2 regions of the Grylomicrobium aquisgranense genome follow, and region 2 is predicted to be linked to the other one. Evidence: riboswitches for the same ligand, from Rfam matches in the RefSeq annotation. Region 2 holds a riboswitch; the other holds the start of a gene.
What was found. Region 2 has a riboswitch for lysine ahead of MOZ60_RS09275 (transporter substrate-binding domain-containing protein). Riboswitches for the same ligand answer to the same signal wherever they lie in the genome.
Positions count from the first base shown of each region.

Region 1: it holds a riboswitch for lysine, as region 2 does, so the genes downstream of both, dapA (4-hydroxy-tetrahydrodipicolinate synthase) here and MOZ60_RS09275 (transporter substrate-binding domain-containing protein) in region 2, are expected to answer to the same signal.

Region 1 is NZ_JALBUR010000025.1:5,283-24,874, reverse strand. Features, by position in the region: partial or broken gene MOZ60_RS08875 (SpaA isopeptide-forming pilin-related protein) at 1-621, opposite strand, end outside; gene MOZ60_RS08870 (hypothetical protein) at 608-1,123, opposite strand; gene MOZ60_RS08865 (GGDEF domain-containing protein) at 1,428-2,591, shown strand; gene MOZ60_RS08860 (diaminopimelate decarboxylase) at 2,701-3,963, shown strand; gene MOZ60_RS08855 (aspartate kinase) at 3,968-5,269, opposite strand; gene MOZ60_RS08850 (M20 metallopeptidase family protein) at 5,266-6,414, opposite strand; gene MOZ60_RS08845 (pyridoxal phosphate-dependent aminotransferase) at 6,407-7,561, opposite strand; gene dapD (2,3,4,5-tetrahydropyridine-2,6-dicarboxylate N-acetyltransferase) at 7,558-8,250, opposite strand; gene dapB (4-hydroxy-tetrahydrodipicolinate reductase) at 8,247-8,987, opposite strand; gene dapA (4-hydroxy-tetrahydrodipicolinate synthase) at 8,984-9,871, opposite strand; lysine riboswitch at 9,975-10,143, opposite strand; gene ptsP (phosphoenolpyruvate--protein phosphotransferase) at 10,274-11,983, opposite strand; gene MOZ60_RS08820 (acyl carrier protein) at 11,976-12,203, opposite strand; gene MOZ60_RS08815 (MG284/MPN403 family protein) at 12,253-12,576, opposite strand; gene hpf (ribosome hibernation-promoting factor, HPF/YfiA family) at 12,757-13,293, opposite strand; gene MOZ60_RS08805 (DUF2779 domain-containing protein) at 13,443-14,945, opposite strand; gene MOZ60_RS08800 (ROK family protein) at 15,045-15,947, opposite strand; gene rimO (30S ribosomal protein S12 methylthiotransferase RimO) at 15,964-17,265, opposite strand; gene MOZ60_RS08790 (C1 family peptidase) at 17,341-18,678, opposite strand; gene MOZ60_RS08785 (hypothetical protein) at 18,753-19,196, opposite strand; gene MOZ60_RS08780 (hypothetical protein) at 19,183-19,590, opposite strand.
Region 2 is NZ_JALBUR010000029.1:9,924-21,306, reverse strand. Features, by position in the region: gene MOZ60_RS09330 (tetratricopeptide repeat protein) at 1-447, opposite strand, end outside; gene gltX (glutamate--tRNA ligase) at 638-2,116, shown strand; tRNA gene MOZ60_RS09320 (tRNA-Glu) at 2,211-2,285, opposite strand; gene rplT (50S ribosomal protein L20) at 2,349-2,705, opposite strand; gene MOZ60_RS09310 (bL35 family ribosomal protein) at 2,723-2,944, opposite strand; gene infC (translation initiation factor IF-3) at 2,963-3,511, opposite strand; gene MOZ60_RS09300 (Asp23/Gls24 family envelope stress response protein) at 3,693-4,019, opposite strand; gene MOZ60_RS09295 (RelA/SpoT-related domain-containing protein) at 4,071-5,441, opposite strand; gene MOZ60_RS09290 (RsmB/NOP family class I SAM-dependent RNA methyltransferase) at 5,449-6,771, opposite strand; gene MOZ60_RS09285 (bifunctional riboflavin kinase/FAD synthetase) at 6,764-7,687, opposite strand; gene truB (tRNA pseudouridine(55) synthase TruB) at 7,687-8,526, opposite strand; lysine riboswitch at 8,668-8,832, shown strand; gene MOZ60_RS09275 (transporter substrate-binding domain-containing protein) at 8,894-9,745, shown strand; gene MOZ60_RS09270 (amino acid ABC transporter permease) at 9,765-10,544, shown strand; gene MOZ60_RS09265 (amino acid ABC transporter ATP-binding protein) at 10,541-11,278, shown strand; gene MOZ60_RS09260 (radical SAM/SPASM domain-containing protein) at 11,336-11,383, shown strand, end outside.

The sequences.
Region 1 (19,592 bases), on a different contig from region 2:
TATGACGACAGAAATGGAAACCTGGCCGTTTGGCTCGACTTCCTGATTGCTGCTGTTTTCAAATCTGATATCAAGGGCGAGCATACCATCCTGGCTGCTGCCGTTCTGGTCCATTGTTTCCTGGACCTTCTTATAATCTTCTGTATCTTCTTCAAGCACATTGACCACAAGTGTGACCGGCTCATTGAAGGCGCCTTCTGCTGTTTCGGCATGCACTTTGATGTTATCCGTTTCAGCGTCGAAGGATGTCGGTGAGACATATGCTTCTTCCTGTGTTTCCGCCGGTTGGGCTGTGGCAGCCTGCGGTGCTTCTGCAGGTGTGCTTTCTGTCTGTACATCTGCTTCCTGTACAGCCGGTGTTTCATCTGGCTGTACAGTTGGCTCTGCTGTTTCTAATGCCACTGGTGTGGCAACTGGTTCTGAAGCGGCCGGTGTTGCCTCAGCTTCTGCTGTTGGCTCAGCTTCAGGCGATGATGCTGGCATTTCCTCATCAATCACTTCTGCAGGATCGATACTGCCTTCATCCGCCAATACCGCATTCTGCTGAATCATGGTAGTGAACATGACGGTGAATGACAGCAGAAATGACAGGAATCCTTTCATCCATTTACTGATTTTCATGTTGTCCTCCCTGGTTGAATCCGTTTTGAATCTCTTGGGCTCTGGCAATGAGATTTGCTGCATTTCCACTGCTCATTGCTTTGGCCGGAACCATGCTGCCGTCTGGCAGGCTCATCAGCAGGATACCCTCCCTGCTGGTTTTAACAGAGGCAATGCATGATGCATTGGCCTGTGTTGCAAACAGCCGCCAGAAACTGCCGGATGAATCTGTCATCTGTGCTTCCTGGTACATGCTGTACCGGACAGACACATCCGTTTCCATGGGATCGAAGGAAATCATCACTGCTCTGTATCCGTTCATCAGAATCAGGGCATGGCTCTGGCGTTCATCCTGTCCAATCCATGCGTCCTGAATTTCATCTTCCTGCACCGCCGCAGACTGTTCCTCACTAGTAGATGGAACCTGCGGCGTTTGTGAAGCATGCAGGTCAGCGCGCACCGCAAGAAAGAGAATTGCGGCCAGCACGCCGTAGACAATAATGATTGATAACTTACGGATCATGAGTGAGATTTCTTCTCCTGTTATCATGATAGGGAAAGGCAGGTCTTTACAACAGTGCCGAAAAGACATGAAATTGGTACCATTTCCGTTGTTGACAAAAAGATATTATTACACGGGTATGTAATTTCTTTGAGTATCATTTTGAATAATTCACAATGACTGAGTTGTAATAATATGTATGCAGAAGATACTCATCTGTTAAAAAGTAACCCCATGCTATAATCAAGCCAGCAAGAGAAAGAGAACAGATCAGGTGCGTAATTGTCTACCTGTTTTCTTCTTTTCTGATACCTTACATAACACTATGGAAAACTTTCTGATTACATATTTTGCAGAAATCCATCTACTGTGCCTTGGCATGCTGCTGTTAATGGCAGTGCATACCGATCATTCCGGCAAGATGCTGACAGCCCAGCTGTACAGCCGCATTCTGCTTTCGATTGCCACAGCCGGCGTGCTCTATGTTCTGCTGATCATGCTCGTTCATACCAGTACCGCCAGTGATTTCATCCTTCTGCTGCTGCATTCCGGCTATGTCATGCTTTGTGCGCTGAGTGTATACTGGTGGGTTTATTACATGGAAAGCAAGCGGCACAGCCCGATTGTGTACAACCGGAAGGCCTGCTGGCTGTGTGCAATCCCAGTGATTCTGCTAGGTATACTGCTGTGTATCAATCTGAAATATCCACTGCTGTTTGCCTGGAAAAACCAGGTGCTTGTTTCTAACAAAGGTGCTTATCTGATTGGTGCAGTTGTGATCTTCTATTCCATATGGGAAGCCATCCGCTACATCCATTGGCTGAAAAAGACCAGTGACCGCGGCTATCAGGATCTTTATGCCATCCCTGCCCAGCTGTTGTTTCTTGGCATCCCTTTTTCAGCAGTACTGATCCAGACCATGCTGCGTCAGGTGCCTGTTTGTGTACCGATCATGACGCTGGCATTGCTGCAGGAGTATATGAATGAAACGGAGAGCAGAATCTCCGCAGATCCTCTGACGGGTCTGAACAACCGGCTGGTGCTGATGAACCGCATGCATTCGGTGCTCGTGCATCATGAGCCTGATGATATGACGCTTGTGATTGTTGATGTCGACCACTTCAAGAGCATCAATGATACCTATGGTCATGCCATTGGTGATGCAGCCCTGTGCCAATGTGCCGATGCTTTGCGTGCTGTATGCCACGGTTCCTATCGGAGGGCACTGATCAGCCGCTATGGCGGTGATGAGTTCATTCTGCTGCTGCCGCTGGGAAGGCATGATGATTTTGAAAAGCTGAAGGAAACGATTCAACAGGAAATGGCGCATCAAAGTGATCTGCATCATACGCCGTATACTCTGCAGGTCAGTATTGGTGCAGCAAGGCTTTCTGATGAAATCCATACTGAAAAGCAGTGGATCGAAGCTGCGGATGCACAGATGTATGCGGAAAAGGCAGTGCATCATCAGAAAGACAGCAAAAGATAGATGATAAAGGATGGAAGAATCTCAGGTCATACTGCCTCAGATTCTTCCATCTTTGTTGCATATTGGCTTTCATCTGTGGTAAACATGGTGACAAAAAGGAGATTTGTCCATGAAGAAACCGTTTGTTTCGGATGAGAAGATCCGTGAGATTGCAAGTCAGTATCCTACGCCCTTTTATTTATATGATGAACAGGGTATCCGGAATACAGACGCGCTGGTCAAGCAGGCCTTTGCCTGGAATCCGGGATACCGGGAATACTTTGCCGTCAAGGCAACACCAAACCCGTATATTCTGAAAATCATGCAGGATCTTGGCAATGGGCTGGACTGTTCTTCCTACACGGAATTGCTCATGGCAAAGCGGCTTGGTTTTTCAGGCCATGACATCATGTTTTCCTCCAATGACACCCCTGCCCAGGACTTTGCGCTTGCCAAAGAGATGAATGTTCTGGTGAATTTTGATGATATCGGTCATATTGCTTTCTTCGAGAAACGTGCAGGTTCTCTGCCAGAGACCGTGTGCTGCCGGTACAACCAGGGCGGTGTGTTCACGCTTGGCAAAAGCAAGGAAGGCTTCCAGGTCATGGATACACCAGGCGAGTCCAAGTTTGGCATGACGCGTGAACAGATTTTCTCTTCTTTTCAGATTCTGCAGAAAAAAGGCGTGAAGCATTTCGGCCTGCATGCTTTCCTTGCTTCCAATACATTATCGAATGACTATTATCCTTCCCTTGCCAGAATCATTTTCCAACTGGCCGTCGATCTGCACAGGCAGTTAGGTGTGCATATTGCCTTTGTCAATCTGTCCGGCGGTGTTGGTATCCCCTACCGGCCTGAAGACAAAGAAAATGATATTCTTGCCATTGGTGCAGGTGTGAAAAAGGCCTATGAAGAAATACTTGTGCCCGCAGGCATGAAGGATGTGGCCATCTTTACCGAAATGGGGCGTTACATGACCGGTCCCCATGGGTGTCTGGTGACCCGTGTGCTGCACAAGAAGAAAACATACCGGGAATATCTTGGCGTGGATGCCAATTCATGCAATCTGATGCGGCCTGCCATGTATGGCGCCTACCACCACATCACGGTTGTGGGCAAGGAAAATGAACCCTGCACACATGTCTATGACGTCACGGGCAATCTGTGCGAGAACAATGACAAGCTGGCTGTGCAGAGAAAACTGCCGGAGACTGATGTTGGAGATCTCTTGATTATTCATGATACCGGTGCCCATGGTTTTTCGATGGGCTACAACTACAATGGCAGGCTGCGCAGCGCCGAACTGCTGTTAAAAAAAGACGGATCTGTCATTGAGATCCGCCGTGCAGAAACACCTGAGGATTACTTTGCCACCCTTCGCTGGCCGAAGTAATTGTTTATTTTGCCACCAAACCTTGATGAATGACCCTGATCGTCTTTTCAAAGTCTTCTTCATTGACGCCGATGATCACATTCATTTCACTGAACCCAACATCAATCATGCGGACATTGATGCCTGCCTCTGCCACCAGGCCAAACAGCCTTGCGGCAAAGCCGACATGCCGGATGATGCCTTCGCCAACCACAGCAATCAGGGCAATGCCATCTTCAATGAAGAGATTGTCTGGTGACAGCTGTGCCTGCAGATCTGCCAGCAGTGCTTTGCGGCAGTCTTTCAGATCTGCCGTTGGTACCAGAATGGACATCGTGTCAATTGATGTCGGGTTATGTTCAAAGGAAACACCATGTTCTGCCAGGATTGACAGAGCTTTGGCACCAAAACCAATCTGTGTATTCATCATGGCTTTCTCGATCTGGATGTTCGAGAAGCCTTTTTTACCGGCAATGCCAGTAATCGGCTGATGGGCTTCTGTCCGCTGTTTCGTCTCTGAGACAATCCATGTTCCCTGTACGTTTGGATGGTTGGTATTGCGCAGGTTAATAGGAATGCCGGCATTGCGGCATGGAAAGACAGCTTCTTCCTGCAGCATGCCTGCACCCATATAGGAAAGCTCACGCAGTTCCTGATAGGAAATCGTATTGATGGGCTTTGCCTCTGGCACAAGATGGGGATCGGCTGTCAGAATGCCATCCACATCCGTCCAGTTCTCATAGGCATCTGCCTGTACGGCTCTGGCAGCCAGGGCACCGCTGACATCTGATCCACCCCGTGGAAAGACAGCAATATTTCCCGCTTCATCACTGCCGTAGAAGCCCGGGATCACACCATTGGCATGGGCGAGCATCTCCTTCTTCATGAAACGGTATGTCAGCGGCTCAATCAGATGATGATTCTCGTCAAAGAAGATCATGTCCGCAGCTTCCAGAAACGGCCAGTTCATGTAGGCCGCAAAGATCTTTGCATTCAGGTATTCACCCCGGCTGACAAGCCAGGCGGTGCTGCCGGTATCCAGCTGATTCTGGATCACTTCAAACTCATGATCCAGATCGAAGGTGATGCCGGCATCACGGATGATGTCGGCGTACCGCTGCTGGATCTTTGCCAGAATGGAGGCAGTGTGGCGGTCTTTGTCCAGCTGATAGAGAAGATCTGTGACTTTCTGATCGCCATCAAACCGTTTGCCGGGAGCAGAGACAATCACATATCTTCTTTCCGGATTGGCAAGCAGAATGTCCTTTACTTTTTTCAGCTGGCTTCCCGAGCAGCAGGAAGTGCCGCCGAATTTACATACAATCATTGTTTCTGTTCCTTTCCATACGCTTCCACAATGGCAGCGTGCATCATTGCCCCGATGGCAAGACAATTTTCATCCGGGCAGAACAGCGGACTGTGCAGTCCCGGTCCGATGCCGGTGCCAAAATGATAGAAGGAGCCCGGTCTTTCTAGCAGATAATAGCCAAAGTCTTCCGTTGTCATGACCGCTTCTTCCTGGATGCAGTGCTCTTTGCCAAGCAGTGTCTCAGCAGTCTTTTGAACAAGCTGTGTTTCTTTGAGACTGTTAACCACGCCGGGATATCCTTCATGCATATGAATCTCTGCCTGTACGGATAATGCACTGGCGATATTCTGGATCTTCTGCTGTGCTTCCTGCATGAGCTGTTTTCTTTTTGCCGTGCTGCAGACACGGATGATGCCGGCAAAAGACGTGGAGGAAGGAATGACATTGCGCACATTGCCGCCATGCAGGCTGCCAATGGTGACGACCTGGCGGTTTTCTCCTTCGCCTTGTGTCATCTCCTTGAGCGCACAGCACATTCTGGCAGCCGCATACAGGCTGTCCGTGCCCTTTTCCGGCTGGGCACCATGGCATCCCTGTCCATTGACGGTGACATCAAAGGTAGCCGCAGCGGCATAAAAGCCGCCTGGTTTATAACCGATTGTGCCTGCCGGAAGCGTTGGATCACAATGCAGTCCAAACACCGCAGATACACCATCCAGTACACCTGCCTGGATCATCCTTTGTGCACCGCCGTCACCCTCTTCATCCGGCTGAAACACAAAGCGCACAGAGCCTGTATACCAGTCTTCATGTTTCTTCAGGATAGCCAGTGCACCAAGCAGAGCTGCCATATGCAGATCATGGCCGCAGGCATGCATGATGCCCTCATGACATGAGGCATAGGGAAGCTGTGTTTCTTCCTTGATGGGCAGTGCATCAATGTCTGCACGCAGCAGTACACATGGCTTGCCGGCGCCAATGGTGCCAGTGATGCCGGTACCGCAGATTCTTGTGTGAGGAATGTCCAGATCATCCAGAATACGTTCGATTCTTTGATCCGTTTCCTGTTCGTGATTGCCAAGTTCCGGATGGGCATGGAACTGCCGGCGCAGATCGATCATCATTGGCAGCAGGTCTTCTGCTTCTTTCTTCCAGTCATGCATGTGTATTCTCCCGCAATTGTGTTACAAACAGCTTCATGCGGCGCATGGCTTCCTGAAGCTTTTCTTCATTGACGCAGCTGGACAGACGGATACTGCCAGGCATGCCAAAGGCACTGCCCGGCACGGCTGCAACGCCTGCCTTTTGAATCATTTCTTTGCAGAAAGTTTCATCATCCATGCCGAATTCACGGATACATGGAAAGACGTAAAAGGCTCCCTGAGGTTCTGGTACCGGCAGCTGCATATCGAGCAGTGACTTGTATAGAAACATACTTCTTCTGTGATATGCTTCCTTCATTTGGGCAGGATCATAGTCCAGTGCCGTCATACAAGCCTTCTGGAACAGGGATGGCGGGCAGCTGATGGCATAGATATGCACTTTCATGAACGCATTGATGAAGTCCTCACTGGCACAGACATACCCCATCCGCCAGCCGGTCATGGCATAGGGCTTGGAGAAGCTCTGTACAAGGATGCACTGATCCAGAATGTCAGGATATGACAATAAGCAAGGCACTTCGTCAAGGAAACTGAGCTGCTCATAGACAGCATCGATCAAGGCATACATGGGATGCGTCTTCATCACATCATGCACTGCCTGGATGCTTTCTGCATTCAGGATGGTGCCGGTTGGATTGTTGGGTGAGTTGAGGATGATTGCTTTTGTTTTGTCACTGATGACGTTTTCAAGCATTTCTTTGTGCATCTGGAAATCTGCTGTGGACAGATCCAGAAAGACTGGCACTGCCCCGCACAGATGGACCAGATTGACATAGGCTGGATAGGCAGGCAGTGGAATGATGACTTCATCACCAGGGTTCAGAATTGTATACAAAGAGGAAAACAGGGCTTCGGAGGCACCGATGGTGATGCATACATTTTCCTTTGTATATCTGGTATGGCGGCGGCCGTTTTCAAAAGATGCCGCTTTTGCACGAAGTTCATCACTGCCGGCATTGGGACAGTAGTGTGTCTCCTTGTTTTGCAGTGAATGAATCACTGCATCACAAATGGGTTCTGGTGTATCAAAGTCCGGTTCTCCAATGGTCAGTGAGATACAGCCCGGTGTCTGTTTTGCCAGGGTATTGAAGGCACGGATGCGGCTGGTGCCGACATCATGGAGTCTCGCATTGAAGGTCAGGCTCATAGATTGCGCAGGCTTTCCTGCAGTGCAGTGGCACTGTCTGTTTTGGCATCGCGCATCTTGACGATCTTTGCCGGGCAGCCTGCCACAACGGCATTGGCCGGTACATCATCAATCACAACCGCACCAGCTGCTACAACCGCATTTTCTCCGACTTCCACACCTTCAATGACAACTGCATTGGCACCAACCAGCACATGGTCATGGATGGTAACCGGCTTGGCACTGGCTGGTTCAATCACCCCTGCCAGTACGGCGCCGGCTCCAATATGGCACTGTCTGCCAACAATGGCTCTGCCCCCGACTACGGCATTCATATCGATCATGGTGCCAGACCCGATAACAGCCCCGATATTGATGACTGCCCCCATCATGATGACCGCATTTTCACCGATTTCCACATGATCACGGATCAATGCCCCCGGTTCAATCCGGGCATGCAGATCTCTGACCTGCAGTAATGGCACCGCGGAATTCCGGCGGTCTTCCAGCACTTCCAGAGAAAGGATATTGTCTTTGTTCGCTTCCAGGATTGGTTTCAGCTCTTCCCAGTCGCCAAAAACTACCTTGTCTGTATCGCCATATACTCTGGCATTGCCATAATCGATCGGATTTTTCTCTTTCACAAAGAGCTGCACCGGTGTTTTCTTCTTCGCTTCTGATATGAAGCGGATCACTTCTTCTGTATTCATCCTGCTAACATCTCCTTCATCGTATACAGGCCGGCATTTTGTGAAACCAGGAATCTGGCAGCCTGCAGGGCGCCTTTGGCAAACAGACGGCGGTCATAGGCATGATGGCATAACACAAGTTCTTCTTCTCCATTGCGGATATGCACTTCATGGGTGCCGGTTTCATTGCCAATCCGCAGACTGTGAATGCCGATCTCATGGGGATCGCGCTTTCCATTTTCATGCCTGCCGATGTTGTACCAGGCATCCGGTCGTACTTCTTTGACGGCATCCGCCAGCATCAAAGCAGTGCCGGATGGTACATCCTGCTTGTCATGGTGGTGAATCTCCACGATTTCTACATCCGCATCCGGAAACATCTTTACGGCATCACGGACCATATTGGCTAACAATGCGATCCCAACACTTGTATTGCCAGTAAAGAAGATGGAAATCTGCCTGGCTGCATCCACAATCATTGCTTTTTCGCTTGCCGTATGGCCGGTTGTGGCAATTACTGCCGGTACGTGATGGGCAATGCACCAGGGCAGAAAATCCTGTACAGTGGAATGATGGGAAAAGTCAATCACAACATCGCCAGTTTCTTTCATGCCGGCAAAGCTGGCATATTGATGCGCGCTGACATCATCCGGATAGCTTCGTGATACGGCTGCCACAAGTTCTTCCCCTTCCTGGGCAAGCTGCTGTATGAGAATCTGTCCCATCCTGCCAGCTGCACCGCTGACAATCATTCTCATAACAGGCCCACCTCCTGCATTCTTGCTCTCAGCTGGGCTTCGTGTTCTGTCTCCATTGTTACAAGCGGCAGGCGCAGGGTATTGGTGCCATAGCCCATCAGTGCCATAGCAGCCTTGACGGGGATCGGATTGGTCTCGCAGAACAGGGCATGGATGAGCGGCAGATACTGCAGCTGCATCTTTCTTGCCTGTTCGATATTGCCTTCCAGATAGGCATGCACCATAGCAGAAGTTTCCTTTGGCAGCAGGTTGGACAGGACAGAAATGACGCCCTGGCCGCCCAGGCTCAGGATCGGGATGATCTGGTCATCATTGCCGGAGTAGATCGTGAAGCCTTCTGTAACGGAGGCAGCGATATCTGCAATGGCTGAGATATTGCCGGAAGCTTCCTTGATGGCATCAATGTGCGGATAGCTGGAAAGCTCTGCGACGGTTGCAGGGGCAAGAGAAATACCGGTGCGGCTTGGCACATTGTAGAGAATCAATGGCTTTGTGGAGGCATCGGCGATGGTCTTGTACATCCTGATGAGGCCCCGCTGGGTTGTCTTGTTGTAGTAAGGCGTCACCACCAGGCAGGCATCATAGCCAATCTGGCAGGCATACTTTGTCAGATCGCAGGCATAGGCGGTGTCATTGGAACCTGTACCGGCAATCATCGGAACTCTGCCTCTTGCCTGATTTACCGCAAACTGGAGTACTTCTCTGTGTTCTTCATCAGAAAGCGTGGAGCCTTCACCGCTTGTACCGGCAATTAACAGTGCATCAATCCCCTGTTCAATCTGCCAGTCAATCAGTCTGCCCATAGCTTCATAGTCGACACTTCCGTCTTCCCTCATCGGGGTGATCATGGCGGTGGCTGCACCGCGGAATACTGTTTCTTTCATGCGTGATATCCTCCTTTGGCCGAAGCTGCAAATGAGGATAAAAAATGCCGGTTTGCAGTAACGCAAGCCGGTATTCATCGCATTCTCCCACTTGAAGGGACTACAATCCGATAGTTCTCCGCTTACGCGACAGTCATGCAGATGTTCTCTGTATGCCCAGATCAGAGTGCGCCGCTCTGTCTTCGGCAGTCTTTCCTTTCAGTCAGACACCCGGTATTGCGCATACCGCTTTGTGCCAGCCTACTCATTCCGACTGCGCCTCTATCCTGCTGTTGCAGTATTCAGTTTTGAAAGATTGTAACACTGTACGACAACGTGTCAATACAGTTTCAGAAACTTTTTTCTTTTCTAACATCAAAAAACCACACCGTTTCCAGTGTGGTCTTTGAACACATTGTTTAATTATGCACCAATGGTCTTCTTGACAAGTGCTTCTACTTCTTCTGCGGTATCCAGCTCTACTGCCTGGGCAGCCATCTTCTTCATTTCTTCATAGCTGAGAGCGTTGATCATCTTTCTTGCCCGCAGGATAGATGTAGCACTCATAGAGAACTCATCCAGACCTAGGCCAAGCAGTACCGGTGCAGCGATCTCATCGCCTGCCATCTCACCGCACATACCACACCACTTGCCATGCTTGTGGGCACCGTCGATGGTGTTCTTGACAAGACGCAGGATGGACGGGTTGAGCGGCTGGTACAGATAGGAGACAGCCTGGCTCATACGGTCAGCAGCCATGGAGTACTGGATCAGGTCGTTTGTGCCGATGGAGAAGAAATCAGCATACTTGGCCAGTTGGTCAGCCAGAACCGCTGCAGCCGGGATCTCGATCATGCAGCCGACTTCAACATCATCGCCGACCTTGACGCCTTCATTGATGAGCTTTGCTCTTTCTTCGTCATAGAGTGCTCTTGCTTCCTTGAATTCATTGACAGTCGCAATCATCGGGAACATGATGCACAGATGACCGAAGGCACTGGCTCTGAGCAGTGCGCGCAGCTGGGTGCGGAAGATGTCCTTTCTCTGCAGGCAGAAACGAATGGCACGCACACCGAGGAACGGATTCATTTCAGCCGGGAATGTATAATACTTCAGCTTCTTATCGCCGCCGATATCCAGTGTACGGATCACAACCGGCTTGCCGTTCATGCCTTCCAGAACCTGCTTGTATGCAGCAAACTGTGTATCTTCATCCGGGAAGTCGTTTTCACTCTTCATATAGAGGAATTCTGTTCTGAACAGACCGACGCCTTCGCCGCCATTGTTGAGAACACCTTCTACATCAGCCGGGGATCCAATGTTGCCAACCAGCAGAACCTTGCGGCCATCGGTGGAAACAGACGGCTTGTCCTTCATGGCTTTCAGAGCTTCCTTTTCCCTGCGGAAATCTTCAGCCTTCTGCTTGTAAGCAGCGATGACATCCTCACTCGGATTGACAATGACTTCACCCTTTAACGCATCCAGGATGATCGTGTCGCCATCCTGAACGGAATCCAGAATGCCCTTGACACCGACAACTGCCGGAATTTCCAGAGATCTTGCCATGATGGCAGAGTGGCTTGTACGGCCGCCCACTTCAGTAGCGAAGCCCTTGGCAAATTCCTTGTTCAAAGAACCGGTATCACTCGGGGTCAGATCTTCAGCAACGATGATGACCGGCTGATCCAGTGTAGACAGGTTCGGGATCTCCTTGCCGGCCAGGTTGCACTGCAGACGGAAGGAAACATCCTTGATATCAGCAGCTCTGCCCTTCATGTACTCATCATCCATGGCTTCAAACATGGCAACCATGTTATCGGAAACCGTCTTTGCAGCAAACTCGGCATTTTCCTTGTTGTTCTTGATTTCGTCTTCAATCATGGAACGGAAATCCGGATCGTTTGCCATCATCAGATGGGCATCAAAGATGGCAAGTTCCTCTTCCTTGAGATGCTTGCTGGCAACTTCCTTGATATGCTCAATGTCTGCAACGGTCTTCTTGAAGGCCGCATCCAGCTTCTTCAGTTCTTCTTCCGGATCTGCATCCTTCTTCTGAATATCCAGCACCGGCTGTACCAATTTGTAGGCTTTTGCAACGGCAATTCCCTGCGACGCAGCAATTCCTTTAAGCATTTGATTTCTCCTCCTTCAGGCATCGGTCAATCAGATCCATCACATCCTGCACGCATGTGCAGGAAAACATCGCCCCATTCGGAATGATAATGTCATACTCTGCTTCTGTATCAAGCAGGAAATCAACCATATCGCAGTTGTCCATCCCCAGTTCTGCAAACGTAGTATCGGGATGAACAGCAGTGTCTGTCTGATTGTATGGCATCAGTAATTCTGTCAACGCGGTCTGTTGTGACATGGACCATACCATACAAGAATATTAACACTCGTCAAATATGAAGGCAATGCAGGAATTCGCCGATTGCCTCCTTCCGTTTCCGGTAGAATGTCGTTCTGCTCCAGTAGCCAAGATACCAGTCTTTATCCTTCTTGTGCAGAAACTCCTCGTTGATGATCTGCCGGGTGGATGGTGAGCAGTCTGCCAGGGCACGCTCAATCAGACAGACATAGGAATGATCCGCTTCATAGATCAGCCTGCTTTCACTGATGCCTTCCATGCGGCAAAGATCAAGCCGCATCAGAGAACGGCGGTAATTGCGGGCAAGATACGCCATCATGATTTCCGCCTCCGGTTTCCGCTTTTTCTCACCCATGGCCGTCTCCGTTTTGATATGCCCCATTGTTTTCCCTATTCATCATTGATAACCTCCTGAGGGGATGATATCAGCGTGCTTTTGCAAAGAGAAAGAGCTTCCGCCATCTCTGGAGCAGCATCTTTTGCCACTTCCAGAAGGCATAGAAAAAGGAAGACGCATGCGTCTTCCTGAAAAAACTCATTTGCTGTTATCTACCTCAATGAGGCCATACTTGCCATCATTGCGGCGGTAGGCAACGGAAATCTTGCCGGTTTCCTCATCTGTGTAGATGTAGAAATCATGGTTGGACAGTTCCATCTGCAGAATCGCATCATCCAGATCCATTTCATCCGCTGTGATAGCCTTTGTCTTGACGAGTACTTCCTGCTGCTCTTCGTTCTGTTCATCCTCCTGGGCAAACGCAACAGCAAGGTTTTCCTTGTGGCGTCTGGACAGACGCGTCTTCTGCCTTCTGATCTGATCTTCCAGCTTGTCAATTGCTCTGTCAACCGCTGCATAGAAGTCATCATCCACAACTTCTGTACGCAGAATACCAACCTTTGTCGGGATGGTTACCTCAACTTTCTGTCCCTTCGGATACACCCTTGCAACGACTCTTGCAATTGTGTTGGGATCAATCAGAAGATACTTATCGAGTGTCGAAAGCTTCTTCTCGATCTGTTCCCTCATCGCCGGGGTTACCGAAACATTCTTACCAATAATTTCAAACCGCATATATGACACCTCCTGTCTATTGACGTATAGCGGTGCGCATGGCTTTTAATGATGATCTTGATATTTCCCTCTCTGCTTTTATTATAGCCGCCATGCCTTTTCTTGGAAAGAGTATGCCTGCATTGCCGCCGTCAATTTTCAGAAATTGTCTATCCTTCTTTCACAATTTTTTTCAGCCAGTTATAGACCACAATCATGGCATAGGAATCCATGCCGCAGTATTTCTTCAGGCCGTCAATGATGTCCTGGTCATTGGCACCATGTTCCTCATGATCCAGATGGCGCCATTGGGATACAGCTTCCATGCCCTGATTGATTGCCAGATCGTTGTAGCTCTTATCGTTCATCATAGCCATGATCTTTTTCAAAGACCACTGGCCGCCCATGCGCACATCATAGACCGTTCCCGTCACAAATGGCAGCTGCAGATCTTCCAGTCTTGCGGCAATGTCCAGCAGTCTGTCTGCGTATTGCGGAAAGTCATGGGCAAGTTCCTGCAGGCGGATCTTTTCTGCGGCATCCGCATTGTAGGCAAGCACGGTTCCCTCCTGTGGGATATCCTGCAGCAGTCCCTCCACCATCGCTTTTCTGTCATCATGGATGCCAAGAAAGACATTGTGGCGGATACTGCCATCGGTATCCTGCACATGGACACTGTATTCAAAGGGCAGCACATCATAAGGACGCATGCCTTCATAGGGCGGAATGGCAAAACGCTCCCATTCAAAGTCAAGGTATGTAATGGGTGTATGGATGCGTGACAGCCATGTGGAAAGGGCTGCCTTGTCAACAAACAGACCGCCGTTCTTGTCGGCAAGAATCTGGGCATACTGCATACGGGTGCCTTCAATCCGTTCCACATCCGCATCACGCAGCCTTATCCTGCCTTCTTTTTCCATGTCGTATTTATACCTGGCAGCTGACAAAGTCAGGATTGAATGATCAGGAATTTCTTTTTCATGCGGAAAGCAGATGTCATAGTAGCGGCACTTGGTTCTGCCATTGCATTTGGAAGTATGTACCGGAGCGCCCGCTGTTTGAAAGGTGCAGGCATCCATGCCATCCAGCAATGGTTTCAGATCCCGCGCATGGGCGTAAATCTGTTCTTTAACCGGTTTGGTTGGATTGTGGCTGATATTATAAAAGCAGTCACTGATGATAAACAGTTTGTCAGGATCCAGATCTCCATGGCGGACATAGTCAGGATTCAGATGGATGACATACATCTGCCTGAGTGAAATGTTGTTATGTTCCAATACCCAGACCATGGCTGTATAGAACAGCATATCATCTGCCATGGGATACAGGCCTGTGTAAACAAAGTACAGATCCCAGCCATCCCCATTCCGGTGCAGAAATGGTGCTTTGACCCGCAGGCGGTCATAGACAAATCTTGCCTTGATCAGCCAGTCATGATCTTTCATGGCCGCAAGTGCCAGAGAGGGATCGTCTCCCTTCTGTCCGATAAAAGCTTTCTCTTCATGGATGCCGAGTTTTCTGGCAGCGATATCGCTGACCTGCATATCCAGGCGCACAAAAGGAATGAATGCCGTCTTCGCAGCACCTGGCTGGTCTCTTTCCTGCCGGTCACGCAGGAAGAGGTGCGGACAGCGGGCATATTTTTTTACATCAGAAATATGGTAAATATTCATGTCAATCCCGTCGGCTATTGTAACACACAGATGTATATGCCACAAAAATGAAAACAGCAGTCCTGCATGGGACTGCTGCATCAATCATCGCATCAAGAATTATAAACCTGCGGATTTTGGCAGCATCGCAGCACCGATGATGCCAGGCTCATCCAGCTTGGAAATCACAAACGGTGTATCACGCAGTGCTTCATGAGAGAACTTCTTGTAGTTCTCAATGATGCCCGGCAGGAACTTGTCAGCACTCTTCATCATGCCGCCGCCCAGGACATAGATATCCGGGTCACAGACACAGCCGACCGTCGCAAAGAACTGACCCATGTCTTCTTCCATGGTCTTCACAATTTCCTGTGCCTTCTCATTGCCGCTGGCAGCCAGATCAAACACAGCACCAGCATGCGGAATGGCATCGCTGCCAAAGACAGCTCTGCCTTTGCGTGTGATGGCTGTACCGGAGCATTCATTTTCAACCGCACCGGCATTGAGGTAGTTTACCTTCTCACGGTCGCGGTCAATGATGATGTTGGCAACTTCACCGCCAAAGCCATGCTTGCCAGAGACAGTCCTGCCATTGACGATCAAGGCACCGCCGATGCCGGTGGACATGGTCAGATAGAAGACCGTCGAGTAGCCTTTGCCGGCACCAACAAGTGCTTCAGCAAGACCGGCAACGTTGGCATCGTTGTCAAGGAATGCAGGCATGCCGAACTGTTTCTGCATTTCACTTGCGAATGGATAGCCGGCAAAGCCAGGCAGGTTGGTGGACAGCACCATGGATCCGGCTTTTGTATCTACCGGGCCCGGTACACCGACGCCAATGCCTTCTGCTTCATTCCAGTCCGGAATTTCACGAACCATTTCTTCCAGATTTGCCATGACCTTGGCCGGACCTTCCTGACCATAGGACGGTCCCTTTACCTGAGCCAGCACCTTGCCAGTTTCATCAACCCTGGCAACTCTGACATTGGTTCCTCCAAGATCAATACCGATATAGGTTTTCATGATATTTCCTCCCGTATTATGCGGCTTCCTCTCCAATGAGATTCTGTCCGCTTACTCTTGTTAATTTTACCATAACAAATGCACCTGGCACATATTCTTTCGCAGAGCGGAAACGAATCGTGCCATCCACATTGTCCGGGGCAAATTCTTTACTGCGTCCCAGGTACATGCCAGTTAAAGGATCTTTTCTTTCCACCAGCACTTCTACAGTACGGCCGATCCGTTCAGTCAGCAGTGCCCTGCCGATTTCTTCCTGTGCGTCCAGAATCTCCTGGCGGCGGCGCATCTTTTCCTCCTGGGGCACATCATCCACCATCAGGGCAGCCGGTGTATTTTCTTCCTGCGAGAACGTAAAGACGCCAAGGCGGTCAAAACGCACCTGCCGGATCATGTCCAGTGTCTCCTGGTGATCTGCTTCCGTTTCACCCGGGAAGCCGGAGATCAGCGTTGTGCGCAGAATGGCATGTGGGAACGCTTCCCGCAGATCATGGGTCAGATCCAGAATCTTCTGTCTGCTTGTCTTGCGGCGCATAGCGTGCAGGACATGGTCTGAGCCGGACTGGCTGGGAATATCGAAGTATGGCACGATGTGACGGCACTGCTTCATGACTTCAATCAGATGATCCGGGATTTCATCCGGGTAGAGATACAGCATGCGGATCCAGTGAATGCCTTCAATGGCATCCAGCTGCTGCAACAGCTCAGGCAGATGGAGCTGATGGTCAAAGTCATAGCCATAGCGGGAACAATCCTGGGCAACCAGGGTGATCTCCTTGACGCCATTGGCAGCAAGCCTCTCTGCCTCGGAAAGGATGTCTTCCATGGGGCGGCTGTGCAGTCTGCCGCGGATGCCGGGAATGGCACAGAAGGCGCACTGGTTGTCACAGCCATCCGCAATCTGCAGGTAGGCCATCCATGGCTTGCCTGACAGTACCCGGGGCACCAGGCCGTAATTATTGGCAATCGGAACACCGAGTGTCTGGGTCAGAATCGAGCCCAGAGATGGATATTCATCGATGGAGATGACACGGTCCACTTCCGGCAGCTCCTTCTCCAGCTGCGGCTTGTAGCGTTTGGCAAGGCATCCCATCACGATCAGTTTCTGCAGATGTCTCTGCTTGAGATCCGCCATTTCCAGAATGGTATCAATGGCTTCTGTCTTGGCACTTTCAATAAAGCCGCATGTATTGATGATGATGGCATCTGCCTCTTCATAGCTTGTCGTAATCTCCTGATGAGAAAACTTCAGCATGCCCAGCAGATTCTCTGTATCCACCAGATTCTTGGCACAGCCAAGTGAAATAACTCCAATTTTCATATCACAATCCTCGCGGTATTTCATTTTATCTGCAGAAAGAGAAAAAGAAAACCCTGCTTTGTGCAGGGTTCGCTGTTAATCAGCGAGTGTTCCAAATGGATCCCATGGGGAAAGAACCACAGGTTCTTCCTTCAGTGCTTCCTGATTTTCCTTGGAGAGGTATTTCTTTTCAATGGCTGCCACATAAACATACTTGTCAAACCAGGAATCACTGGCAATGAAGTATCCTTTGTTGGCTGTCTTATCACCCCAGGAGTTTTCAATCTTCCATCTGTCCGGCTGGCCGTTTTCATCCAGATTGACGCCGGTAATGACCATGGCATGGTTCATGGCACTCTGTCTGTAGTCCAGCATATCTTCCTTGCTCATGTCGAGGTTCATGTCAAAAGTATTGGCATAGTCATACTGCCTGTCATCCCAGAGGCCGCTTTCACGGTCGCCATCCTTACCGCAGTCACAGCCAAACCATACCGGCTGGCCGTCTTCCAGCATATCGATGATGCCCTGCTTGAGTTCATCCATCGGCACATTCAGCAGTCTGACCGGGCTGCCGTCTGCGACGTTGCCAAGATACTTGACAGTATAGACATGATGGTATGGCTTGTCAGCAGTCGGTCCATTGATCACACTGATGAAGTCTTCCAGATCCTCGCCGAGATACTTCTGATAGAACTGAAGCGGCGTGACATGGTAGCTGACATGATATTCATCCTTGCTGTCACGGTAAGCAAACGTGAATTCCTTCGGCGGTAAGCCAAAGCAGTCTGCCAGCAGGCCATAGATCTCAGAAAGTGCCTGTTCATGCAGGGCATTCACCTTGTCCCTGTCACCGTCTGCGGCTGCCCTTCTGGCGTCAGCCGCAAATCTGCGCAGACGCTGGTTGAGAATGCCATTCATATTTCTTGTATGGGAAGAAGAATACGTCTCCTTCATAGCATCCTTCGGGCAGAGTCCATACTTTCTGACAATGGACACAAGCATGTTCCACTGACCGCCGTCACCCACGGCAAAGTCCAGAAGATAACGAAGTTCCGGACTGTTGAGATCACTGTCCAGTTCATTCTCCACGCAGCCCATGAACCAGTTGGCTTTTTCCAGCTTGTCATAGAAAGCGATGAAGTTCTGGGACAGTTCAAACTCCTTGATGTCATACTTATGGCCGATCTTTTCACGCAGAACATTCATTGCAGAGAAAATCCAGCAGCGTCCGGACTGCAGCTGGTTGGTTACCGGCATGGTCTTCAGATCGACGGAAAAGATATTGGGATTGGCATTTTCAGCCTCAAAGACGCGGCTGATGGTGCTGACATCATTCTTGACAAGGGCATTTCTGACAACTCTTGCCTTATCGTTTTCTGTGTACGCATGACGCATAGATGCAAGTGCACTTTCACTGATTGATTTCATTGACATGATTCCTGTTTCCTTCCACGAAACAGATCTCCTCTCTAATTTCAGCAGTGCTGATACAAAGAAGTTTACTCTTTTTAACTGTCAATGCCAACTGGCAGCTCTTCTGCTTTCAGCATGCCCTGTTCAAACAGGTAAACAATGCTGCGGTAACAGCGGCGGAAGGCCGCATCCCTGCTCATGCCCAGATTTTCAGCGGCCTGTTGCCATGTCATATGATCGATGTACACCTGCCACAGCAGACAGGCGGCGGATGCATCAATCATGGACATCATGCTTTCAAAGGTATCCATCTGCCGCATGCATTCCGAAATCTTCTGCTGATTAACCGCATTTTTCTCAATCCACAGCAGCGGATCATACGTTCTGAAACCCTGTCGTTCAAAGCGCACCGCATGCACGCCGCTGGCCCGGTAGGCAATTTCTTTTTTCTGCTGCTGCAGAATATGAACTCTCTGCACAGCATCCCGATAGCGCTGCACTGCCTTGCGGAACTGTCTGTTTGCCTCATTCTGCCTCATATGCAAAGGCATCCTCCATCCACGTATGAATACTGCGCTGCATCGTCCGCAGACAAATGCCGTATTCTTCCGACAGCACCTTCTGCTTTTCTCTTTCCACATACTGCAGAAAAACAATCTGCCTGGCAATCAGGCCATGTTTTTTCTCAATGCCATCCAGCACCTGCTCCACCTTGGACATCTGCCGGCGCAGATACATATACTGCCGCCAGATTTCAGCCTGTGCTTTTCCGTGCTGATAACCTGCATCCTGCACCTGATCCCCGCACAGCCACGGATATCTTTTCTCCAGCTGCTGCACCCACTTCCGGCAGATGTCATAGGATGCCGCCTGCCGCTTGAAATCCTTTACCTTGTTGGCTACATACGCCTGATTGATCTCACTTCTGTTCATAT
Region 2 (11,383 bases):
CATATTCAAAGCACGGATATAAGGACGTGTTTCCAGAACCATCCAGAACTCACCTGCATCCTTGTTCAGATAGCCATGCTGCTTCATCAGCTTTTCGCCATGATCACAGACTTTACGCATGGCAAGAAGATTGTCGAGAACATCTTCGTGATCTGTATTAAATGCAATCATTGTTTCGGCATCCAGATTGTCCGGATCCAGTGAAAGCGCATTGCGCGCATACCGGATCGCATCATCTTTATCATCCGTCTCTTCCGCAAGCTCCATCCAGTCATCACTTGTTTGGGCTGTGTCTTCATTCAAGCCTGGCTGATCGTGAATGGATGCGTTGTAATTCATGATGAACTGATCTGCCATGCGCCTGAAATCCTCATCCGTTTCAGCACCGCCGTTTTTCTCAATATACCCGAAGAGTTCTTTCATGATCTTTTCTGTGTCTCTGCTCATAGATATCCTTTCCGGCGTTGATATGCCTCTTAATTATGATATGCATTTTGGAAATTACATAATGAATCCAACGCTGTACTGATATCTGGATTCTAACAAGTTTGTCAGGAACACGCAAGCTGCGCAGTGTCTTTGTGATTGTATCTATGCCTGTTTGCGGTAAAATACGTGTTGGTAAAGGAGCATAAAAATGACAGTTAGAACGAGATTTGCGCCGTCCCCTACCGGGTACATGCACATTGGCAACCTGCGGACTGCGCTTTATGCATATCTTGTTGCACGCAAGGATCCGAATGGTGTCTTCATTCTGCGTATTGAGGATACGGATCAGGGCAGACTTGTGGAAGGCGCAACGGATATTATTTATGAGACATTGAAGCAGTGCCATCTGGATCATGATGAGGGACCGGATGTCGGCGGTCCGGTTGGTCCGTATGTACAGTCTGAGCGTGTCAAGAGCGGTCTGTACATGAAGTATGCAAAGGAACTGATCCGCCTGGGCGGTGCACATTATTGTTTCTGTGATGAGGACATGATCAATGCCCAGAGAGAGCTGCAGGAAGCACGCGGTGAGTCCTTCAAGTATGATGATCCGTGCAAGAAGCTGACGATTGAAGAAGCAGAGAAGCGGATTGCGGCGGGTGAGCCTTTCACCATTCGTCAGACCATTCCGGAAACAGGCACAACATCCTTTGATGATGAAGTGTTCGGCCGCATCACAGTTGACAATGAGACACTGGATGAGCAGATTCTGATCAAGAGTGATGGCTTCCCTACCTATAATTTTGCCAACGTTGTCGATGATCATCTGATGGGTATTACAGATGTTGTCAGAGGTATGGAGTATCTGTCTTCGACGCCGAAGTACAATCTGATTTACAATGCCTTCGGCTGGGATATTCCCCGCTATATTCACTGCCCGCCGGTTATGAAGGATGAGCATCATAAGCTTTCCAAGCGTAATGGCGATGCGTCCTTCCAGGATCTGGTTGCCAAGGGATATCTGCCTGAGGCAATTCTGAACTATATTGCCCTGCTTGGCTGGTCGCCAGAGGATGACCGTGAAATTTTCACACTGGATGAGCTTGCCAAAGCATTCAATGTGAAACGTATTGGTAAGGTTGGCGCCATCTTTGATCCGGAGAAGCTGAAGTGGATCAATGGCATGTGGCTGCGCAATATGGATCTGGACAGCTATTACAAGCTGGTCAAGCCGTATATTGAACAGGGTGTCAAGGGTAACTTTGACGGTAAGAAAATTGCGGCAATTCTGCAGCAGCGTGCCAACACACTGACTGAGATTCCGGAGATGGTCGATTTCTTTGATGTCTTCCCTTCCTTCAGTACAGATCTGTATGTGAACAAGAAGATGAAGACAACACTGCCGGTATCTCTGACTTCTCTGAAAGCCGCAAAAGAGGCTCTGGAGAAGATTGATGAGAAAGACTGGACACAGGATCATCTGCACGAAGTACTGCTTGCATTGCCAAAGCAGATGGGTCTGAAGAATGGACAGGTGCTGTTCCCGCTGCGTCTTGCCATTTCAGGCAAACAGTTTACACCTGGCGGTGCGATTGAAATTGCCGAGATTCTTGGTAAGAAAGAAACGCTGCGCCGTCTGGATCTTTCCATTGCACAGTTGGAAAAGGAAACGGCTGAACAGGCTTAATGAGTTAGTAAAACTGGCTGAAAAGCCGGTTTTTTTATGCTTATGCGTAATAACAGAGAATATAAAAAAAGATTCCTTGAGGAATCTTATTCAGTGACGAGTACGGGATTCGGACCCGTGAAATGCCGCCTTGAGAGGGCGGTGTGTTAAGCCGCTTCACCAACTCGCCATACGAGGTTTCCCTCGTGCCTGCCTATATTACTACAGACAGAAATTGAAAGCAATCTTTTTTTTATGCGTTCAGCGCATTTTTGGATGCGTCAACCAGATCCTTGAATCCCTTCTCATCATGAATGGCGATCTCGGACAGCATCTTTCTGTTGATGTTGATGTTGGCCAGCTTCAGACCATGCATGAACTTGCTGTAGGACAGATCATAAGGACGGACAGCTGCGTTGATTCTGGCAATCCAGAGCTTGCGCATGTCTCTCTTTGTCTGCTTTCTGCCAGCAAACGCATAACGCTGGGAACGCATGACCTGCTCATTGGCTGTTCTGTAGAGCAGATGCTTGCTGCCAAAATAACCCTTGGCAAGCTTTAAAACCTTCTTACGTCTATTACGTGTAGGTGTTGATCCTTTAACTCTCATCTTTACCTATCCTCCAATTAACCCTGCAGCAGCTGCTTGTCACGCTTGAAATCTGTCTTATTTGCAGTTGTACGCTTTCTCAGATGCATCTTCTGCTTGTGAGTCTTGTTAGCTGCAAAATGCGAAATGTAGTTGTGGCTTGTAGCGAGTTTGCCGCTGCCGGTAATCTTAGAACGCTTTGCGAAGGTCTTCTTTGTCTTCATTCTGATCTTCTTGGGCTTTCTTGCTTTTGCTTTCATAGTGACTTCTCCTTTTCCTTATTTCTTCTTTGGTGCAAACACAACAGACATTGTGTTGCCTTCCATACTGGGGGCTTTCTCAACGTTTGCAATATCAGAAATACCGTCCATGAACTTATGCATAATTTCACGGCCGACTTCCTGACGGGTAATCATTCTTCCTCTGAACTTCATATCGATACGGACTTTCTGTCCATCTTCGATCCAAGCTCTGGAACGTTCCAGCTTGGTATCAAAATCATGCTGGTCAATTACCGGTGAGACACGCAGTGCCTTCACTTCCGTAACATGCTGATTCTTCTTCGCTTCTCTGGCTTTCTTCTGTGCTTCAAAGTGATACTTGCCATAGTCGAGGATCTTGCAGACCGGGACTTTGGCATTCGGTGCAACACAAAGAAGATCCAGATTCATGTCATATGCTTTATCGAGTGCCTCGCGACGCGTCATTGTGCCAAGCTGTTCACCATCCGGGCCAATGACGAGAACTTCCCGGAAACGAATTGCTTCGTTAACCAGGTCTTCCGGTCCTTTTTTACCGTTACTGTTACTTCTTCTGTACTTTGCCAAGCAAACCTCCTCATATAACTGAAAAACAGGTACCGATACACGCACCTGCCTTGGATTCCTAAATCGTTTCTTCGGCATTTCTACCCAGATCCCATGGGATACTCGGGTGAGAAGCGGTGCTTCTTCTTTCCGTCTTTCAGATTACCTGTCTATTAAACCTGTTAACTGCCTCTTTGTCAAGTTAAATCTCAAATCCTGTGACATTCACAGTGACATCTGATGCCTTATACCCGGTCATAAACAGAATATTCTCATAGATCTTATTCTGCAGCAGTTCTGCCGTGGCATTCACATTGGCACCATACTTCACCTTAATATCCGCCGTGACCAGCAGCTCACCCTTATCAATTCTGACAGATACAGGCTTGGAGAAACGTGTCTCCTTTACTGCCACAGCGTTTTCAATATCACCAATGCTGATCTCAGCAATCGACTCAAAGACCGATTTATTGATGGCAATCATTCCATTCTCATTTTTCTTGTCAAGAATTACATAATCCTGCGCCATATTACTGCTCCTTTTTTCTGTTGTTTATTATAGCATCTTCCCAGCAGGCACCTATTGGAAAATAATGCTGATCTGATGCAAAAGTGTTGTCCGCACTGCTTTCTCACTGTCCGCAAAGCTTTGATAATCCGGATATTTCTCTTCACAGAAGCTCACAAACTTCCGGAAGATTTCCATGACTTTGTGCAGATTGTCCTCATGCACAATGTCTACCTTACCGCAGCTGATCAGTCCTTCCGCAAGTACAGAAAGAAGCACATCATGGGTCTGCTGTCTTTCTCTGTCTCGATAGTTAGTGAACGTCGATGCAAACCAGCCGGGCTGTACAAGCAGCCTTTCAATCACATGGACAAAGTCATCCATATCCTCAAAGTTATTGCCGGGCTGAATGGAAAACAGCATGGCAAAGAAGATATGCCACTGGAAATCGGTATTGATCACAGACTGCCAGAATGTGCCAAGTTTACTGCAGAAAACATCTTCGCTGACATACGGTTTTTCGAGAAAGATTTCCTGTTTGAAGTCAATTTCTGACTGTGCCAGGTAATTGAGGTGTTCCAGATAGTCCACCATCATCTCACGGTTGTGCGTGCCGTTGACAAAGTCGCGGATATAGATGTACTGCGCAAGAATGGCACTGCACTTTTTAAAATCCGTTGTGAAGCCGACGGACTCAATCATTTTCCGGTTGACCAGTTCGTTGATGCTCTGGGCAGTAAAGACCTTGAAGCCCTTCTCATCCATGCCGATCTGCTTGCGGCTTGATTCATCCGAAATCTCGTTGTACATGATTTCCAGCTGTCTGTCGACAACATCCAGATTATCCCGGATGGCGCCAAGCATAGATTTATTGAAGCGGTCATATACGACAAAATCTGGATTCTTGTAAACAACCTGATGTTCGATATCACTCCAGAAATTGTGCACCATGGACTTGATCTGCAGCTCATAGTTCACCTTTGTGCCATTAAACAGATAATAGCCATCCAGACGATAGATGGTAAAGCCATTGCGCTGGTACTGGGGCTGCGGCATGCGCAGATTCAGCCAGCAGTTTTCATTCTCTTTTGCGCAGGCATAACCGGTTTGCGGCTGATCAAAATGACGGAACAGGTGCTGATAGATCTCATTTTCATTGCGGATAAAACGGCACTGTATGGTAATGCCGATCAGATCAGACAGATGGGCAATGGCATCTTCGCCGTCTTTGCACTGCAGATAGAACTGATTGCGGATGAGTTTTTCCTTGAGAGAATCCTCTGCCTTGATGCGGCTCTGCAGAGAGACAACGGCATCTTTGTCATCCTGGCACAGCAGCCTGCAGAACTGCTGCAATTGTCCCATGACATATTCATAGCCTGCTTTGTGCAGGTTGTAATACCGGATGGTATCGTCAATAAAATCAAACAACTTCATTTCCATGTCTGCATCACCTCAGCCGCAGTGCCTTGGGATATTTGTTCTTCAGCATTTTGCCGTCACTGTGGGCACCGCCCAGCACATATCCTTTGAAACAGACAGCGTACCATCCCCTGTCCATGGCACGGGGAATAACCTCTCCGCGCAGGTAGCGGCATACCTCATCATCGCTGAGTTCCACTTTGTTCTTAAAGCTTCCCCAGGCAGAGGTGAACAGATTATGGGCAGGCTCAAAGCGCCCATTGCGTTCTTCACCAAGGAAAACCTGATGGCGCATCAGGCGGCATCCATCCGCCTGATAAAACGGTGAGACACCGCCATAGATTCTGCCTCTGACTGAAAGCATATACGGGTATGGCTTCTCCAGATTTTCCTGCAGGAATTTTGCCGCACAGGCAGGCAGCTGCTCAGATTTGATTAGCCCTGTGGATGACGAGATTTCTGTATCATCCTGCTTTTCCATCAGACAGATGAAATGTCCTTCGCCGCCATCCATTGGATAAATGCGGCGTGCATATTCTGTATGACCGCTGCACGCAAGTGCCGGCCGGCCGAACGGTACATCAATGGGAATTGTATGCATATCAGGGTGGCGCTGCAGGAAAGCAGAAATCTGCATCTCATTTTCTTCAGGTGCAAAGGTGCATGTCGAGTAGACCATTCTTCCCCCTGGTTTCAGACATGCATAGGCATTGTCAAGGATCTCTTTTTGCAAAGAAGCACAGTCATAGACGAGCTTCTCACTCCATTGTCTGCGCGCTTCTTCGTTTTTACGCATCATACCTTCCCCAGAGCATGGTGCATCACAGAGCACAGCATCAAAAAAAGCAGGAAAGGCATTGGCTGTATGTTTTGTATCGCTGTTCAGCACCATGGTATTGGCAGTGCCGCTGCGCTCGATGTTTTCCAGCAGAATGCCTGCTCTTTTGGTATTGATTTCATTGGAGACAAGCAAGCCTGTGTTGTCCAGCATCTCGGCGATCTGGGTGCTTTTGGAGCCAGGTGCTGCGCAAAGATCCAATACTTTCATGCCTTTTTCAGGATGCAGAATGGTGACGGCTGCGGAAGCACTTGGCTCCTGCATATAAAACAGTCCTGCTACAGCTGCCGGGGTAGCACCAAGGCCGGTTTCCCCGTGCAGATAATACCCATTTTTCGCAAACGGGGTCTTTTCTTTTTCAAGATGCGTTAATGCAAACAGGCTGTCATCGTCAATCTTGAGTGTATTGACACGGAACCCTCTCCTTGGGGCAGTATCCAGCAATGCAAAATAGCGCTGGCAGTCTTTCTCTCCCAGAAGTGACTGCATGCGTTTTCTATATTCTTCATTCATGGTCAAAATAATCTCTGATATCCCTTAAGTCCTGTTCCAGCTGCATGATCAGATTGTTTTTATTCTGAAAGCGGACCTCGGGCCGGATGTATTTCAAAAAGGCAAGACTGATGTGCCGGTCATAGAGATCTCCGGAAAAATCAAGCAGATACGCTTCCAGTGAAAGATGGTCGATATCATTGAAGGTAGGATTGCGGCCAAGGTTGATCATGGCTTCATAGGATTTGCGGCCAACCGTTGCAATGCCAGCATAGACACCGGTCTTGGGCAGCAGGTATTCATCGTCAAATTCCACGTTGGCAGTCGGAAAGCCCATGCCGGTGCCGCGGTGGCGGCCATGGACAACTTTGCCTTCTATGGCAAACGGATAGCCAAGCATGCGTTTGGCTTCTTCCATTCTGCCTTCTGTGATGCATTGTGAAATGCGGGTCGAGGAAATCTTGCCATGTTCATCCTCTACCGGCGGTACCACTTCCACTTCATATGGGACATGTGCTTTCAGAAATTCGGTATCACCGGTGCCCTTGTAGGCAAAGTGAAAATCAAAGCCGCATACAAGCCCCTGCAGATTCAAAGAGCCAAGCACTTTGTCAATGAAATCCTGTGGAGACAGTTCGCTCATTTCACGGGTGAATTCCAGCAGGATGATATTGTCCATGCCCAGCTTGACAGCCAGGTTCATGCGCTGGCGCATCGTGGAGATATGACGGACGTGCTGCATACCTTTAATGACGACCCAGGGATCCGGATCAAAGGTGATCATGCCGGTTTCACAATTGTGGCGCTTTGCCATAGCAACTGTTTCTGACAGCAGTTTCTGGTGGCCTTTGTGCAGGCCGTCAAAATAACCGATGCAGGCACACATCGGCGTCCTGCTTCTCTTCAGATTTGATAGACTTACGCGGATAATGCGCATCAGAACAACCCCCTTTGACAGTGGTACAAGCCATCTTCTTTTTTTTCATAGGCAGCCAGGACATCATCATGGCTGCACAGGACAATAGTGGATGAAGGCACATCCAGCGCCAGCGGCTTACCGCAGCGGATTTCTTTTTCATACGGATTTCCATCCACCTGGAGCCACATTGGATCAATGACCATCCTGGGTGAAACAATACCTTTTTCAAGACAGTCAAAATCAGCTGCCTGTGACAGATTTACATTCTCGATGGATACCCTTTGCAGCGATGTCATTGTCCCGATCTGTCCCAGTGCATGACAGTAATCCTGAATCAGGGTGCGGATATAGGTACCAGAAGAGACAACTGCATCCATCTGATACAGGTTGTCACCCTTTTTTGTCACGGCCAGAGAACTGATATGCACCGGCCTTGCCTTGCGTTCTACTTCCCGTCCTTTGCGGGCCAGATCCACCAGTTTCTGACCATTGATCTTAATTGCAGAGTACATAGGGGGTACCTGCAGAATGTCGCCCAGAAAAGGAAGGCAGGCACTTTGCAGCTGCGCATCGGAAACAGGCTGCGGTATATCCTCCTGCAGAACGTTTCCCCAGATATCCTGGGTATCGGTTTCTTTTCCGAAGGAAAAAGAGGCAATGTAATGTTTATGATTCGATATACAGTATGGTGCAAGTTTTGTATATCTGCCAAGCAGCACAATCATGAGTCCTGTGGCATTGGGGTCCAGCGTGCCGGTATGTCCGGCCTTTTTTTCCTGCAGGAGACTGCGGCATCTGCGGACTGCCGCAAAGCTGGTCATTCCAGCTGGTTTGTTGAGCAATAGTACAGCATCCATAGCGGGCCCATTATAACATATCCGCAGGTATTCATCCGGCCTCGGGTGCATTTGTGCATGTGTCATGATTTCCAATTTGGCTGAAAATGATAACAACTGACAGTTGACAATTTTTTTCACAGTGTTACATTTTACACAAGAAAACTGAATAGAGGTTGCGGTGCAGATGAGTAACTCCGGGAGCCGGCGGGCTGTGAATGGAGTGAAAGGCAATCACCGCCGAACGTGCATGCTGGCAGGCATGCAGCGTGGGGGCTGGGAAAACATCTCAGCCACTCCTTCGCAAGAAGAGGCGCTATTACTTACCGGATGTAAATAAACCGTGTGTGTAATAGCATACGGTTTTCTTATTCGGGAGGAAAAGAAAATGAAAAACGCAATTCGCTCTGTTTCTGTTTCTGCATTATGTGCCGTCATGCTGGCTGGCTGCGGTTCTGGTTCCGCTGCGGCTGCATCTGCTTCTGCAAGTGCTGATGCGAATACACTCCGCGTAGGCATGGAGTGCAACTATGCACCGTATAACTGGACAACCACTGAGAAGACCGATACTTCCCAGCAGATTACAAGTGTTGACTATTGCGATGGCTATGATGTCATGATGGCGGAAAAGCTTGCGGAAAAGACCAACAAGCAGGTCAAGATCGTCAAGCTTGACTGGGACAACCTGATTCTGTCTCTGCAGAACAATCAGATTGATGCCATCATCGCTGGTATGACAGATACTGAGGAGCGTGAACAGGAAGTTGCCTTCACAACACCGTATTATGTTTCTACTGAAGTGATCATTGTTGAGAAGGATTCCGATCTTGCCAATGCCACATCGCTGGAAGACTTCTCTGGCAAGAAGGTCATTGGCCAGCTGAACACACTGTACGATACAATCATTGATCAGATTCCGAATGTTCAGCATCAGCCTGGTGCTGAGACCTTCCCGGCTGCTATTCAGGCACTGCAGTCTGGTGCTGTGGATGCCGTGACATCAGAGCTGCCGGTTGCCAAGGGTGTTGTTGAGGCAAATCCGGATCTGACATACATTACCTTCGAGGATGGCAAGGGCTTCACGGGTGCTGATAAGGATGCGTCCGTATCTGTTGCTGTACGCAAGGATGACAAGGATCTGCTGGATTCTCTGCAGAGTGCTCTGGATACCATTTCCGATGATGAGCGTGAACAGATGATGGAGACGGCTGTCAAGAACCAGCCGGCATCCCAGGACTAAAAGTTAGCAGGAAGTATTCATGTTTATTCAAAACGTCATTGATATTCTGAGGACTTACTGGTCCAGCCTGCTGCTTGGCATCCGCACTACGTTGTTAGTAGCCATCGTTGGTACAGTATGCGGTTATCTTCTTGGTCTGCTTGTTGGCGGCCTGCGCGCAGTAAAACCGGATTACACAACACCAAAACCTGCTCGTTTCGTCAAAAAATTCTTCGATATTCTGGCCAACATCTACATCACCATCTTCCGTGGAACACCAATGATGGTTCAGGCTCTGTTCTTCTATTATGCCCTGCTGCATGTCTTCAACTGGACAGCACTGCAGGCAGCATTAACTGTTATTTCGATCAATACCGGTGCCTATATGGCAGAAATCATCCGTTCTGGCATTCAGGCCGTGGATCCCGGTCAGACAGAAGCAGCAAGATCACTGGGTATGTCCAATGCACAGACCATGATCTCGGTTGTGCTTCCCCAGGCAGTACGCAATGCCTTCCCTGCCATTGGCAATGAGCTGATTGTCAACATCAAGGATTCTTCGGTCCTGATGATTATCTCCATCACCGAGCTGATGTTCCAGGCGAAGTCTATTGCCGGAACAACCTTCCACTTTACAGAAACGTACTTCATTGAGGCAATGATCTATCTCATCCTCAACCTGATTGCGGCCGTAATTCTCAATGCAATTGAAAAGCATATGAACAAAGGCAGCAAAATGACACTGCCAATGAGTGATACTTCACCTGAAAGCATCAAACTGGCAAGACGCAAGACAACAGAAAAAGGAGCCCTGAAATGAGTGAACCGTTAGTTGAAATCCAGGATATTCATAAGAGCTTCGACAGTCTGGAAGTATTGAAGGGCATTGATTTCAATGTCAATGAAGGTGAAGTTGTCTGCCTGATCGGCCGTTCCGGTTCTGGTAAGTCTACCCTGTTACGCTGTATCAATCTGCTGGAGAAGCCGGACAGCGGCGTGATCAAAGTGTTTGGCAATGATATTCTCAAGACAAAGAATGTCAATGCCTACCGCGCCAAGGTCGGCATGTGTTTCCAGCAGTTCAATCTGTTCAACAACATGAATGTACTGGAAAACTGTGTCAAGCCGCAGATGAAGGTGCTGCACAGATCCCGCAAAGAGGCTGAGGAAAAAGCAATGGCACTGCTGGACAAAGTTGGCATGGCCGACTTTGCCAAGGCAGATGTCAGACAGATTTCCGGCGGTCAGAAGCAGCGTGTGGCAATTGCCCGTGCTCTGTGTCAGGATCCGAAGCTGATGCTTTTTGATGAGCCGACAAGTGCTCTGGATCCGGAAATGGTTGGTGAGGTTCTCAATGTTATGAAGGATCTTGCCAAGGAAGGACTCACGATGATTGTGGTAACGCATGAGATGTCCTTTGCCAGAGATGTTTCTGACCGGGTTGTGTTCATGAACAACGGTATTATTGAGGAACAGGGAACGCCTGAAAAGCTGTTTCAGAATCCTGACAGTGAAATTACAAAGAACTTCCTGCGCAGCTTTATCCACAACTGATTCAACAAGAGGCATGTGCCTCTTTTTTTGTCTGTTTCCGCTGTTATAATGGTGCTCATGATCAAACGCGTCTATCTTGAGATTACCAATCAATGTAATTTATCC